3 regions of the Streptomyces sp. NPDC093097 genome follow, and region 3 is predicted to be linked to each of the others. Evidence: riboswitches for the same ligand, from Rfam matches in the RefSeq annotation. Region 3 holds a riboswitch; each other region holds the start of a gene.

Region 1 (4,879 bases), on a different contig from region 3:
TGCCCCAGGTCGCCGAAATGCCCGACGGCAAGCGGTACTTCTGGATCGCGCGGACCCTCACCCGCGGCGGTTTCGGCCACCACGCCCCGCGCGCCGAGTTCGCCATCGCGCTCGGCTGCGAACTGCGCCACGCCCACCGCCTCGTCTACGCCGAGGGCATCGCCCTGGACGACCCCCGCGCCGCCACCCCCATCGGCCTGGGCTGCCGCATCTGCGAACGCCGCGACTGCGCACAGCGGGCCCGCCCCCCGGCCGGCGGCCGCCTGGCCATCGACCCGGACCGCCGCACCTATGTGCCCTACCCGGTGGAGTCGGGGACCCCCCTCGGCTGAACCTCCGCGCTCCCGGGCACGACAAGGCCCCAGGGCGCGACCCGATGCCCTGGGGCCGTTCGCCAGAAGGGGGAGCGGATCGCGCTATCCCCAGATCGCCTGCGCCAGCGCGGCCCCGATGAAGGCCGCTCCGAGGCCGGCGGTGATGCTGCCCACGACGTTGGCCGCGGCGAAGAGCCGCGCGCCGTCCTCGGTCAGGCGCAGCGTCTCGTAGGAGAACGTCGAGTAGGTCGTCAGGGCCCCGCACAGCCCGGCGCCGACGAGCAGTTGCACATGAGGGGATGCCGCTCCGGCGGCCACCGCACCGGTGACCAGCCCGAGGATCAGGCTGCCGAGGACGTTGATGGTGAAGGTCCCCCAGGGGAAGACGGTGTCGTGGCGGCGCTGGACGGCCCGGTCGGTCAGATACCTCAGGGGGGCGCCGATCATCGCGCCTATGAGGACGAGGGCCCAGTTCACGCCGTGGTCTCCTGCTGGTCGGTGGTGCGGTCGGCCCGGACCCCGTCGCGGGTCGCCGGTGCCTGGTCCATGAGTGCGCTGCGGTTCCGCCCGGTCATCGCGTCCGCCACCCGATCACGCGCCGGGTCAGCGCGGCGGCGAGCCACACCGCCGCCAGCGCGGACAGGGCGGTCAGGACCAGGTAGGCCAGCGCGGCGCCGGCGCGGTGCTGCTTGACCAGCAGCTGGATGTCCACCACGTACGTGGAGAACGTCGTGAAGCCGCCGAGGACGCCGGTGCCGAAGAAGGGCCGGACCAGTCGGTGCGCCGACCAGGCGTCGGTGATGACGACCATGAACACGCCGATCACGGCGCAGCCGAGGACGTTGATGCCCACGGTGGTCCAGGGGAAGGCGCCGGGGGCGGTGGGCCACGTCAGGGAGGCTCCGTAGCGGGCGGCGGCGCCCAGGGCCCCGCCGACGGAGACCGCGCCGATCACCGGCCACTGATCCGTGGGCGAAGGGCGCCGCGCACGGCGCAGGCGGTCCAACGGTCCGGTGCCTGGGGCGACGGATTCCGCAAGAGCCTCGGTCCGAGGGGGTTCCACGCGCACTTCTCCTACTCGCCGGCACCCCGGAAAAGGGTGCGCCTGATCGCAAGTAGGGACCGTTGGCGGCACATGGTGCTGCGGTTCGGGTACGGCGGGCCCCACCGCCGTCACGGCGCCGAGGGACGGTGGCCGTGGGTGCCCAGCGTAGCGCCTGGCGGGTGGGGCTCCAACACGGACAGCGATGTGCGGTTACGTGGTGGGGGTGGACTTACTAGGACGTCCAACTATATGTTCGGGGGCAAGGCCCGCGGTGCAGGGAAGCCGGTGCGATTCCGGCGCGGTCCCGCCACTGTGACCGGGGAATGCGCTCCCCGAACGAGACCGGCCACTGACGGAGAGTCCGTCGGGAAGGCCGGGGAGCGTGTGCTGATCCGGGAGTCAGGATACCGGCCGCGGGGTGTTCCGTGTTGTCCACGAGGATGGAGCAGACACGCATGGCACCGGTATGCACCCGCGCTCCCGACCGGCGAATCCGACGGGCGCCGAGCGGCGACCTCTGACGGTGGCCCAGCCCTGCGTATCCCGCGCCGCCCGCCCGCGCCGTTTCGGCGTCCGTGCGGGCCGGTGCGCCATCCCCGGATCTCACCTGACGGAGAGCAGGCATTCATGGTCCGTGAACTGGCACATTTCATCGGCGGCAAGCACACCCCGGGCACCTCGGGGATCTATGGCGATGTGTACGACCCCAACACCGGCGCGGTCCAGGCCCGCGTCCCGCTCGCAGGCCGCGCAGAGACCGAGGCGGCGATCGCCGACGCCGCCGAGGCCCAGCGCGCCTGGGGCGAGTGGAACCCGCAGCGCCGTGCGCGGGTGATGATGAAGTTCCTCCAACTGGTCGACGGGGAACGGGAGTCGCTGGCCCGGCTGCTGTCGTCCGAGCACGGCAAGACGGTCGCCGACGCCCACGGTGACCTGCAACGCGGCCTGGAAGTGGTGGAGTTCGCCGCCGGGATTCCGCACCTGCTCAAGGGCGAGTTCACCGACAACGCCGGCACCGGCATCGATGTGCACTCACTGCGCAGCCCGATCGGCGTCACCGCCGGCATCACCCCGTTCAACTTCCCCGCGATGATCCCGCTGTGGAAGGCCGCGCCCGCCCTCGCCTGCGGCAACTCCTTCGTCCTCAAGCCCTCCGAGCGCGACCCCTCCGTGCCGCTGCGGCTGGCCGAACTGTTCCTGGAGGCAGGGCTTCCGCCGGGCGTCTTCAACGTCGTCAACGGCGGCAAGGAAGCGGTCGACACCCTGCTGTCCGATTCCCGGGTCGGTGCGCTGGGCTTCGTCGGCTCCACCCCGATCGCGGCGCACATCTACGCCACCGCCGCCGCGCACGGCAAGCGGGCGCAGTGCTTCGGCGGCGCCAAGAACCACATGATCGTGATGCCGGACGCCGACCTCGACCAGGCCGTCGACGCGCTGATCGGGGCGGGTTACGGCTCGGCGGGGGAGCGCTGCATGGCGATCTCCGTGGCCGTGCCGGTCGGCGAGGCCACCGCCGACGCCCTGGTGGAGCGCCTGAAGGAGCGCATCGGGAAGCTGCGCATCGGCCGCAGCGACGACCCCGAGGCCGACTTCGGACCGCTGGTCAGCCGGGACGCCCTCGACCGGGTGCGCCGCTATGTCGACATCGGGGTCAACGAGGGCGCCGAACTCGTCGTGGACGGCCGCGGGTTCACCCTCGACGGCCACGAGAACGGCTTCTTCGCCGGCCCCTCGCTCTTCGACCGCGTCGCCACCCAGATGCGGGTCTACCGGGAGGAGATCTTCGGTCCCGTGCTGTGCGTCGTGCGGGCCGCGAACTACGAGGAGGCGCTGCGGCTGCCCAGCGCGCACCCGTACGGCAACGGCGTGGCGATCTTCACGCGGGACGGGGACACCGCCCGCGACTTCACCCGCCGGGTGAACACCGGCATGGTCGGCGTGAACGTGCCCATTCCGGTACCGGTCGCCTACCACACCTTCGGCGGCTGGAAGCGCTCCGGTTTCGGCGACCTGGGCCAGCACGGGCCGGACGCGATCCGCTTCTACACCCGCACCAAGACCGTCACCTCGCGCTGGCCCTCCGGGGCCAAGGAGGGCGCGAGCTTCACCATCCCGACCATGGGGTGAGCGCCATGACCACCACCATGCTCACGGAGGACCAACTCGCCCTCGTCGAGGCGACGCTCGACTTCACCCAGGACCATCTCACCCCGCACGCCGTGGAGTGGGACCAGACCAAGCACTTCCCGACCGACGTCCTGCGCAAGGCCGCGGGGCTCGGCCTGGGCGGGATCTATGTGCGCGAGGAGAGCGGCGGCAGCGGGCTCGGCCGCACCGACGGCGCGCTGATCATCGAGACCCTGGCCTCCGGCTGCCCGTCCATCGCCGGCTTCGTCTCCATCCACAACATGGTCGCCTGGATGATCGACCACTACGGCGACGCCGCCCAGCGCGAGCGGTGGTTGCCCAGGCTGTGTGCCATGGAGGACCTGGGCAGTTACTGCCTGACCGAACCGGGCGCCGGCTCGGACGCCGCCGCCCTGCGCACCCGTGCCCTGCGCGACGGCGACCACTACGTCCTCACCGGCGTCAAACAGTTCATCTCGGGCGCCGGGGCCTCCCAGGTCTACGTCGTCATGGCGCGCACCGGCGACGACGGCCCGCGCGGCATCTCCGCCTTCCTTGTCGACAGGGACGACCCCGGGCTGTCCTTCGGCCCCAACGAGAAGAAGATGGGCTGGAACGCCCAGCCGACCCGCCAGGTGATCCTCGACCAGGTGCGGGTGCCCGCCGACCGGCTGCTCGGCGGGGAGGGCGCGGGCTTCCGCATCGCCATGCACGGGCTGAACGGCGGCCGGCTCGGGATCGCCGCCTGCTCCCTCGGCGGCGCCCGCGCCGCACTCGACCGCAGCCTGGTCCACCTCGCCGACCGCGAGGCGTTCGGCCGGCGGCTGCTGGACGCGCAGGCGCTGCAGTTCCGGCTCGCCGACATGGCGACCGAACTCACCGCGGCCCGCGCCCTGGTCCACCAGGCCGCCCAGGCCCTGGACCGCGGTGACCCGCAGGCACCGCAGCTGTGCGCGATGGCCAAGCAGTTCGCCACCGACACCGGCTACTCCGTCGCCGACCGCGCCCTGCAACTCCACGGCGGTTACGGATACTTGACCGACTACGGCATCGAGAAGATCGTCCGCGATCTGCGAGTCCACCAGATCCTGGAAGGAACCAACGAGATCATGCGCGTCATCGTCGCCCGCGGCCTGACGGAGGCACTGCGGTGACCCAGACCGACGAGCCCGTCCTCCTGACCACCGAGGGCCGTACCGGCCGCATCACCCTCAACCGGCCCCGCGCCCTCAACGCCCTCACCCACCCCATGGTCGACCGCATCGACGAGGCGCTGACCGCCTGGGAGAAGGACCCCGCGGTCGCGGCCGTGGTCCTCACTGGTGCGGGCGAGCGCGGTCTGTGCGCAGGCGGCGACATCCGCGCCATCTACGAGGACGCGCGTGCGGCAGGC
Region 2 (4,879 bases), on a different contig from region 3:
GCACCGGCAGGCCGCCGCGCCCGAACTCCGCGATTCCTGCCCGCCGTTGCTCTCCCACGGCGGCGATCGGCGCGGCCCGACCGGCGAAGTGCCGGTGGACCGCGCCGACCCCTGCGCCCGCGGCACGGGCGATCCCGGGCGTCCGCGGCTCGGGCGATCCGGGGCGTCCGCGCCGCGTCGCCGCGTGCTCTTCCGGAACGCCGCCCCCACCACCCGGCCGCCACCGCGACCCATCAGGCACGATGGGACCATCATGAACCTCGACGACCTCGTGGCCCGTGCCCGCCGGCTCGCCGCCTCCGCGACGCCCGGCCGGCGCCGGCTGCTCGGCATAGCCGGGCCGCCGGGCGCCGGAAAGTCCACCCTCGCCGTCCGGCTTGCGGCGGAGCTGACCGGCCAGGCCGTCCTCGTCCCGATGGACGGCTTCCACCTCGCCGAGGCGGAGCTGCGCCGCCTGGGTCGCACGGACCGCAAGGGCGCGCCGGACACCTTCGACCCCGCCGGCTACGCCTCCCTGCTGACCCGTCTGCGCGCCCCCGAATCCGGCACGCCCGTCTACGCCCCGGCGTTCGACCGCCGCATCGAGGAGCCGATCGCCGGCAGCATCCCCGTGGCACCGCACATCCCGCTCGTCATCACCGAGGGCAACTACCTCCTGCTGCACTCCGACCCCTGGGCAGGGATCCGCGAACTCCTCGACGAGGTCTGGTACATCGAGCTGGACACCGCGGAGCGGGTGCGGCGCCTGGTCGACCGCCACCAGCGGTTCGGTCGGCTGCGCACCGACGCCGAGGACTTCGTCCGCACCTCCGACGAGGCCAACGCCCGCCTCGTGGCGGCCACCCGGCCCCGGGCCGACCTGGTCGTCGCGTTCACCACCGAAGAGGCCCCGCCCCCCTTGGACGACTGACCGGTCACCGGCGCCCCGCCGCCCGCTGCGTCGTCAACTCGCCTTCGCACCAACGCCGTTCCACGCCCGGCGAGCAGATCCCCGCCCCTCCGCGCGCCTGCCACGCGCTTCCCCGGGCGCCTTCCGGAGCGTTTCTCCACACGCCTTCCGAAACGACATCAGAGATGTCATCATGACAGCATGAGTGTCGTTGAGGGGGGCTCATCATGAGCGTGACCGAGGGGGATTCCGGTCCGAGCGGCCGGAGCCGTCAGGAAAGTCGGAGCAACCGGAGCGGTCTTGACGATCGCGGAGACCACGACGAACGCGGCGATCGCGGGAGCTGGGACATCCGGCCCGGCCAGGACGAGCGCCACACCCAGGGCGCCGATCAGGCAGCGACGACCGAGGAGTTGCTGTACGACGTCATCCGACGACTGTGGCCGCTGCACCGGACGATCGTGCGCGCGGTGGAGCGCGAGCTCGAAGGCACCGGCATGACCGCCGGCGAGCACGCCCTGCTCGACGCGCTGCGCGTCCAAGGTTCGTGCACGGTCCCGCAGTTGGCCCGCTCTCTGGGGCTGGACCGTCAGCCGGTGCAGCGCTGGGTGAACCACGCAGCGGAGCTGGGCCTGGTCGTGACGGCCCCCAATCCCGCCCACCGCCGCTCGTCCCTGATCGAGCTCACCGACGAGGGCACGGAGGTGATGCGCGGCATCCAGGACGCCGAGGCCGCGGAGCTCCGGCGCGGGCTGGCCGACCTGTCGACCGGAGAGGTCCGCACGGCGCTGCGGGTCCTGGACCGGCTCGGTGAGGAATTCCGGCACCTGGCGGACGGTTCGCACGTTCCCCCGGAGGAACGCGGCAATCCCGAAAAGCAGGACGCCACCGCCCAAGATGCCGCACCGGCCGCCATATCGCCCGGCACATCACCCGGCATCGGGCACCGGCCTCCGGCGCCCGCCCGTCCGACCGCCCGTCCGTCCCGCACAGAACGGCCCGCAGAATGACCCACGACTTCCAGGCATGGTCCGAGATCGACAACGGCACCGTGCCGGTCGACGACGGCGAACTGTTCTATGAGACGGCCGGTTCGGGGCCCGCGGTGGTCCTGCTGCACGGCGGGATGCTCGACCAGCACATGTGGGACGAGCAGTTCGCCTGGCTGGTGAACTCCGGCCTGCAGGTGGTCCGTTACGACTCCCGCGGCCACGGCCTCTCCTCCACGGTGACCGGCGACTGGTCCAACCACGACGACCTGGTGGCCCTGCTGGACGCGCTCGACATACCGCGCGCCGTCCTCGTCGGCCTCTCGCACGGCTCCCGGGTCTCACTGGACACCGCGATCGCCTACCCGGACCGGGTCTCCGCCCTCTTCCTGGCCTCGCCCGGGGTCAGCGGCCGCCCCTTCACCGACCCCTTCATCCTGGAGCACATCCGGGAACAGGTCGCCGCGATCGGCGAACCGGACGGCGCGGAGCGGTACGTGGAGCACTTCCTGCGGATGTGGGTGGACGGACCGCACCGTGCGCCGTCCGCCGTGCACCCCGGCTTCCGGGAGCGGATGCGCGCCTCCGCGTGCGCCAATGTCGAGGTGCACGCGGACGGTGTGGGGGTGGGCATGCCCCTGGAGGTCGGGGCGGCGGACCGACTCGGTGAGATCCGGGTGCCGACCGCCGTCCTCGACGGCGACCTCGACTCCACCGACATCTCCGCCAACGCCCATGCGATAGCGCTGCAGGTCCCCGGCGCCCGGCGGATACGCATCCCGGCCGCCGGCCACACGGTCAACTTGGAGAACGCCCGGCTCTTCGACCACGAACTCCACACCTTCCTGACGTCCCTGGCCCTCTGAGTCCCTGCCACCCCTGCTCCTGCGGCGCGGACCGCCTGCCCGAAGGCCCCGGCATCCTCCCGGGGCCTTCGGGCATGGCCGGATCTCGTCGGTGCCCGCTAGAGTGACCGGGCCGTGGTGTTCGGGAAGACCGGTGCAGGACCTCGTGTCCCAGGCCGGCGCGGCCCTCGCCACTGTGATCGGGGAGTTTCCAGCCCTCTGTACGTGCGACGTGTACGTACGGCGCCACTGACCGCAGCCTGCGGCCGGGAAGGCGGGCCGGAAGCGCACACCCTCCCCCAAGCTCTCAAGGAGCAGGGAGGCACCCCAAAGCCAGGAGACCGGCCACGGCATTTCACGAAGCAATCCACGAGGTGCTGGAGCGTGATGGCCAGATGGCCCTGTCCACGGATACCCCGGACAATTCCCCAACTCCCCGCAGTTCCCTTCCCCCCGGCACACCCGGATCCACCGGTTCGTTCCGCTGGCAACGCCGCGACACCGTCCGCACAGCCGGGTTGATGACGGTCATAGCCGCGCTGCATGTCGTCGCCTTCGGCGTACTCTTCCTCCTGGTCGTGCCGGGCCACTACGCCGTCGGCAGCCAGGTGTTCGGCGTCGGACTCGGCGTCACCGCCTACACCCTGGGCATGCGGCACGCCTTCGACGCCGACCACATCGCGGCGATCGACAACACCACCCGCAAGCTGATGGCCGACGGCAAACGCCCGGTCTCGGTGGGGTTCTGGTTCGCCCTCGGCCACTCCAGTGTGGTGGTCGCGATGTCCGCGCTGGTGGCCGGCGGCGCCCAGCTCGCCGGCACCCTGATGAACGACAACTCCACCACCCACCAGACGCTCGGCCTCATCGGCACGACCGTCTCGGGCACCTTCCTCTACCTCATCGCCGCCCTCAACCTGGTCGCCCTGCTTGGCATCCTGAAGGTGTTCCGGGCGATGCGGTCGGGCGCCTACGACGAGCAGGAGCTCGAAGCCCACCTGGATTCCCGGGGCTTCATGAACCGGATCCTCGGCCGGCTCACCAAGTCCATCAGCCGCCCCGGCCAGATGTACCCGCTCGGTTTCCTCTTCGGCCTCGGCTTCGACACCGCGACCGAGGTGACGCTGATGGTGATGGCCGGCAGCGGCGCCGCGGCGGGCCTGCCCTGGTACGCGATCCTGTGCCTGCCGCTGCTGTTCGCGGCCGGAATGAGCCTGTTCGACACCCTCGACGGCACCTTCATGAACTTCGCGTACCAGTGGGCGTTCTCCAACCCCGTGCGGAAGGTCTACTACAACCTCACCATCACCGGTCTGTCGATCGCGGTCGCGTTCTTCATCGGCACCATCGAGCTGGTGACCGTCCTGCACGACAAGCTCGGCCTCGACGACCCGGTGTCCGGGGCGATCTCCTCCCTCAACCTCGACAACGCGGGCTTCGTCATCGTCGGCCTGTTCGTCGTGGTGTGGGCGGCGGCGCTGGCCTACTGGCGCCTCGGCGGCGTCGAGAAGCGCTGGGCCGCCCGAACACCCGCCGCCCAACCGGCCGAGGCCCCCGCCCCGGCCCCCCACCCCGAAGAACCCGACACCCCGTAGCCCCACGCGCGGTGGCCCTCCCCGTCAGCCGACAGGGAGGGCCACCGCACATCCGGCCCCCTGCGCACACGCGCCTCAGGTGGCCGAGCCGGCCGCCGCGCCCGTCAACAGGTCCGGGCCCCAACGCTCCAGCGCCCCCGCGAGGTCCAGCGGCAGCACCCGCGCCCCCGCGTCCTCCGCTCCCGGCCAGTCCTCCCGCGGCACCCGCCACATCACCTCGAACTCGTTCCCGTCCGGGTCCCGGGCGTAGAGCGACTTGGAGACCAGGTGGTCGCTGGTACCCGCCAGCGCCCCCCGCTCCTGAAGCCGCTCCGCGACCGCCACAAGATCGCCCAGCGTCCCGACCTCCCAGGCCAGGTGGTACAGCCCGATTCGGCCGCTCTCCGGCCCGGGCGCCCCCCGCCCCACCGCGAACAGCCCCAGATCGTGGTCGTTCTGCGAACCGGGCGCGCTCAGAAACGCCGCCCGCCCCGGAATCTCCACGTCCACCGTGAACCCCAGCACCTCGGTGTAGAACTCCACCGACCGTGCCACCTCACGGATGTACAACACCGCATGATT
Region 3 (4,879 bases):
GCTCCACGTGGTCCATCCACTTGAAGCAGAACTGGGCCTTCTCCCGGATGGAGGGGATGTTCTCCACCGCGGCGAAGGCGGCGGCCCGGTCGTCGTGATCGGGCAGGTAGGTGTCCAGCAGCGTCAGGTAGAACTGGACGTGCACCGCCTCCTCGAAGAGCTGACGGCTCAAGTAGAGCCGCGCCTCGGGGGAGTTGATGTGCTTGTAGAGCGTCAGCACCAGGTTGTTGGCGACGATCGAGTCACCGGTGGCGAAGAACGCCACCAGGCGGCCGATGAGGTGCTGCTCGCCCGGGGACAGCTTGGCGAGGTCGGCGACGTCGGAGTGCAGGTCGACCTCCTCCACCGTCCAGGTGTTCTTGATCGCGTCCCGGTACCGGTCGTAGAAGTCCGGGTAGCGCATCGGGCGCAGGGTGAGCTCGAAGCCCGGGTCGAGGAGGTTCTTCGTGCGCTTTTCGGCGGAGGTTCCGTCGGCGCGCAGTGCCGTCGATGAGGGGAGGTGGTCGGGTGACGGGTGGGGGGTCATTACTGGCATGCCTCGCAGGACTCGGGGTTCTCCAGGGAGCAGGCGACCGCCTCGGGGTCGGTCACCGGCAGTTGGGCGGGGACGGACGCGGCGCGGGCCGACTGGGCGATCCGGGTCGCCGGCCGCGAGCGCAGGTAGTACGTGGTCTTGATGCCGCGCTTCCAGGCGTAGGCGTACATCGAGCTGAGCTTGCCGATGGTCGGCGACGCCATGAAGAGGTTGAGCGACTGGCTCTGGTCCAGGTAGGGCGTGCGGTCCGCGGCCATGTCGATCAGGGCGCGCTGGGGGATCTCCCAGGCGGTGCGGTAGCGGTTGCGGACGTCGGCGGGGATCCAGGACAGCTCCTGGATCGAGCCGTTGGCCTCGCGGAGCGCGTCGCGGGTCCGCGCGTCCCACAGGCCCAGCTCCTTGAGCTCCTCGATCAGATACGTGTTGACCTGGAGGAACTCACCCGAGAGCGTCTCGCGCTTGAAGAGGTTGGAGACCTGCGGCTCGATGCACTCGTAGACACCGGCGATCGAGGCGATGGTGGCGGTCGGCGCGATGGCCAGCAGCAGGGAGTTGCGCATCCCGGTCGCGGCGATCCGGGTGCGCAGCGCCGCCCAGCGGTCCGCCCAGCGGGGCTCGGCGTTGGGGTAGTGGTCCGGGTGCAGCACACCGCGCGCCGTACGGGTCGCGGACCAGTTCGCGTGCGGGCCGTGCCGCTCGGCGAGGTCGGCGGACGCCTCGTAGGCGGCCAGCATGATCCGCTCGGAGATACGGGTCGACAGCTCCCGCGCCTGCGCCGAGTCGAACGGCAGCCGCAGCCGGAAGAAGACGTCCTGGAGGCCCATCAGGCCCAGACCGACCGGCCGCCAGCGGGAGTTGGAGGCGGCGGCCTGCTCGGTCGGGTAGAAGTTGATGTCCACGACCCGGTCGAGGAAGGTCACGGCGGTGCGGACGGTGGCGTCCAGCCGCTCCCAGTCCATCTCGCCGTCCGCGCCCAGGTGCGCGGCGAGGTTGACCGACCCCAGGTTGCAGACCGCGGTCTCGCCGTCGTCGGTGACCTCCAGGATCTCCGTGCACAGGTTGGAGGAGTGCACGACCCGGCCGGGCTCGGCGGTCTGGTTGGCGGTGCGGTTGGCGGCGTCCTTGAACGTCATCCAGCCGTTGCCGGTCTGCGCCAGGGTGCGCATCATCCGGGAGTACAGCAGCCGGGCCGGCACCTGCTTGAGGGCCTTGCCCGCGGCCTCCGCCGCCCGGTAGGCGGTGTCGAACTCCGCGCCCCACAGGTCGACCAGCTCGGGCACGTCCGACGGGGAGAACAGCGACCAGTCGGCGTCCGCCTCCACCCGGCGCATGAACTCGTCCGGGATCCAGTGCGCGATGTTGAGGTTGTGGGTCCGGCGGGCCTCCTCGCCGGTGTTGTCCCGCAGCTCCAGGAATTCCTCGATGTCCGCGTGCCAGCTCTCCAGGTAGACGCAGGCCGCGCCCTTGCGCCGGCCGCCCTGGTTGACCGCCGCCACCGACGCGTCCAGGGTGCGCAGGAACGGCACGATGCCGTTGGAGTGCCCGTTGGTGCCGCGGATCAGCGAACCGCGGGCGCGGATCCGGGAGTACGACAGCCCGATCCCGCCGGCGTGCTTGGAGAGCCGGGCCACCTGGTGGTAGCGGTCGTAGATCGAGTCCAGCTCGTCCAGCGGGGAGTCCAGCAGGTAGCAGGAGGACATCTGCGGGTGGCGGGTGCCGGAGTTGAACAGCGTGGGGGAGGACGGCAGGTAGGAGAGCGTGCTGGTCATCCGGTACAGCTCGGCGACGTCCGCCAGCGCCCGCGCGGAGCCGTCCTCGGCCAGACCGCAGGCCACCCGCAGCAGGAAGTGCTGGGGCGTCTCGATCACCTTGCGGGTGATGGGGTGCCGCAGCAGGTAGCGCGAGTGCAGGGTGCGCAGGCCGAAGTACCCGAAGCGGTCGTCGGCGCTCTCGTCCAGCGCCGCGTCCACCAGTGCGTCCAGCCGCGCGGTGTGCGTGGTGACGAACTCCGCGGTGGCGTCCGCGATCAGGCCCTCCCGGTGGCCGACCGCGATCGAGGCGGAGAAGGACGAGGCGCCCTGGCCGGCGGCCTCCTCGGCGATGGCCAGGGTGAGCAGGCGCGCGGCGAGCTTGGAGTACTGCGGCTCGTCGGCGATCAGCCCGGCCGCGGCCTCGGTCGCCAGGGACCGCAGTTCGGCCGCGTCGGAGCCGGGGTGCCGGCCGCGCAGCGCGGCGGCGGCCACCTTGCCCGGGTCGGTCGCGGTCAGGTCCGCGGTCAGCTCGGTCAGCGTGCGCAGCAGGGCGACGCCCGGCCCGTCCTCGGCCGCGGGAGGCGCGGCCACCACGGGCTGCACGACCTCGGCGTCTGACGCGGGCTCCGTTGGCGCGATGGTCACCTGATGCTCTCCCTCACTCGGCGGGGGCCGGGAGGGCGGCGGCTGCAACGGCGCGCGGGCAGGCAAGGGGGCACCCCGCGGTGAACCGGGGTGCGCGGGCCGGCCGCGCTCCGTCCACCGACCCATCCCTCGGGGCCCGGACGTCTCGACGCCGCACCGATGGCGGTGCGGACGTACCATCGGCAGGTCTTCGGACTCGGGAGCGCGGATTCCCCATGAAACGGGCCGTATCCTGCGCTCTCATACCGTTGCGGGACAGTTCCGGATTCGCACCGGATTCCCCTGCGGGCGACAGCGAGGAAGAGCATACATCTTGTGTTGCTCCCAGCATGCACCCCCACATCTTGTGTCGTAGCTCATGCCGTTCCTACGGGCGCACCAACCGCCGCACCGCCCGTCCACCGCCGGAAAACGCCTCAGGCCAGCTCTTGGGCGAACGCCCACAGCCGCACCTCCGGGACCGGGTTCCAGTCCCGCTCGGCCGCCCGTACGAACCCCAGCCGGTGGTAGAGCCGGTGCGCCGGCAGCAGGTGCCGCTGGCTCGACAGCACCATCCCGCGCAGCCCCAGCGTCCGCGCCCGCGCCAGGCAGGCCCGCACCAGCGCCTCACCGACGCCGCGCCCGCGCCCCTCGCTCCGCACCGCCAGCATCCGGAACTCGCCCTCCCCGGGCCCGGCCAGATCCGCGTACGGACTCCCGTATGCGGCGAACGTCACCGCCCCGAGCACCGTCCCGTCCGACCTGTCCGTCCCGTCTGCCCCGCCCTGTCCGTCCACGGCCACCAGCACCTCGGCGTGCGCCACCCGGTGCGCCACGTCCCGCAGCACCGCCGCATACGGATCGTCCGCCCCGGTCAGCAGGCCGTCGGCCAGGTACACCTCCACCACCAGCTCCCCGACCGTCTCGAACTCCGCCTGGCGTATGGGCCTGATCGTGATGTTCATGAGACCAGTGTGGCGGCGCCAACCGAGATGCGGAGGCGGGGCGTTGGACGTGTGCCGGTGACTGTCAGTGCCCGCCGCTATGGTCGGAAGCAGCTGTCGTCCCACTCCAACCCGAGCGCGGAAGGAGGAAGTTCCATGGCCCCGCCCACCGACCGGCCGCCCCGCATGTCCCCCGAACACTTCGAGGAGACCGCCCGGATACATGCCCGCGAGGAAGAGGGCGGGTGGCTGGAGCTGACGTAGACCGGCGGGCCGCCGCGCGTCCGGGGATGCGCGGCGACCAGTGAGGGGTGTTCGGGGTCAGTGCCCGGCCGGTGCCTCCGCCGGGGCCGGCGGCAGGTCGGGCGTGACGCCCTTGTCGCCGCGGTCGGCGGTGTAGTCGTCGGGGACGGTCTCGTCGGCGCCGTCAGGGGCCTTGAGGGCCTTCAGGACGAGCGTCAGCACGACCGTCACCAACACGTTCAGGACGAAGGCGGTGAAGCCGATGTAGCCGATCTGGCCGATGCCGGGGATCTCCGCGCTGGAGCCGCCGAAGTGCTTCTGCGTCGGGCTGGCGACGCCGTACGCGGCGAGGGTGCCGTAGACCATGCCGACCGCCCAGCCGGCCAGCAGCGCCCAGCGGTGGAACCAGCGGGTGAACAGGCCGCCGACCAGCGCCGGCATGGTCTGCAGGATCCAGATGCCGCCCAGCAGCTGGAAGTTGATGGCGACGGTCTTGTCCATGGTCAGGACGAAGGCCAGGGCGCCGACCTTGACCAGGAGGGAGACCAGCTTGGCGACCTTGTGCTCCTGCTCGGGCGTGGCGGTGGGCTTCAGGAAGTCCTTGTAGACGTTCCGGGTGAAGAGGTTGGCGGCGGCGATCGACATGATCGCGGCGGGCACCAGCGCACCGATGCCGATCGCGGCGAACGCCACGCCCGCGAACCAGCTCGGGAACATGTCCGCGAACAGCTGCGGGATCGCCAGCTGCGCATTGCCGTGGGTGTCCGTCCCGGCCTTCAGCG

The links. Region 3 has a riboswitch for cobalamin ahead of ACIQE0_RS16415 (ribonucleoside-diphosphate reductase subunit alpha). Riboswitches for the same ligand answer to the same signal wherever they lie in the genome.
Region 1: another riboswitch for cobalamin. It lies ahead of ACIQE0_RS11875 (CoA-acylating methylmalonate-semialdehyde dehydrogenase); the one in region 3 lies ahead of ACIQE0_RS16415 (ribonucleoside-diphosphate reductase subunit alpha).
Region 2: another riboswitch for cobalamin. It lies ahead of ACIQE0_RS05685 (HoxN/HupN/NixA family nickel/cobalt transporter); the one in region 3 lies ahead of ACIQE0_RS16415 (ribonucleoside-diphosphate reductase subunit alpha).

What each region holds. Positions count from the first base shown of each region.
Region 1 covers NZ_JBIVOW010000005.1:376,153-381,031, reverse strand. The annotation lists gene ACIQE0_RS11890 (short-chain fatty acyl-CoA regulator family protein) at 1-332, shown strand, start outside; gene crcB (fluoride efflux transporter CrcB) at 417-791, opposite strand; gene ACIQE0_RS11880 (fluoride efflux transporter FluC) at 886-1,377, opposite strand; cobalamin riboswitch at 1,636-1,768, shown strand; gene ACIQE0_RS11875 (CoA-acylating methylmalonate-semialdehyde dehydrogenase) at 1,987-3,486, shown strand; gene ACIQE0_RS11870 (acyl-CoA dehydrogenase family protein) at 3,492-4,640, shown strand; gene ACIQE0_RS11865 (enoyl-CoA hydratase/isomerase family protein) at 4,637-4,879, shown strand, end outside.
Region 2 covers NZ_JBIVOW010000003.1:51,396-56,274, forward strand. The annotation lists gene ACIQE0_RS05670 (nucleoside/nucleotide kinase family protein) at 254-910, shown strand; gene ACIQE0_RS05675 (MarR family winged helix-turn-helix transcriptional regulator) at 1,117-1,899, shown strand; gene ACIQE0_RS05680 (alpha/beta hydrolase) at 1,896-2,744, shown strand; cobalamin riboswitch at 2,843-3,088, shown strand; gene ACIQE0_RS05685 (HoxN/HupN/NixA family nickel/cobalt transporter) at 3,119-4,318, shown strand; gene ACIQE0_RS05690 (VOC family protein) at 4,394-4,879, opposite strand, start outside.
Region 3 covers NZ_JBIVOW010000008.1:152,462-157,340, forward strand. The annotation lists gene ACIQE0_RS16410 (ribonucleotide-diphosphate reductase subunit beta) at 1-526, opposite strand, end outside; gene ACIQE0_RS16415 (ribonucleoside-diphosphate reductase subunit alpha) at 526-2,931, opposite strand; cobalamin riboswitch at 3,095-3,245, opposite strand; gene ACIQE0_RS16420 (GNAT family N-acetyltransferase) at 3,348-3,875, opposite strand; gene mctP (monocarboxylate uptake permease MctP) at 4,176-4,879, opposite strand, start outside.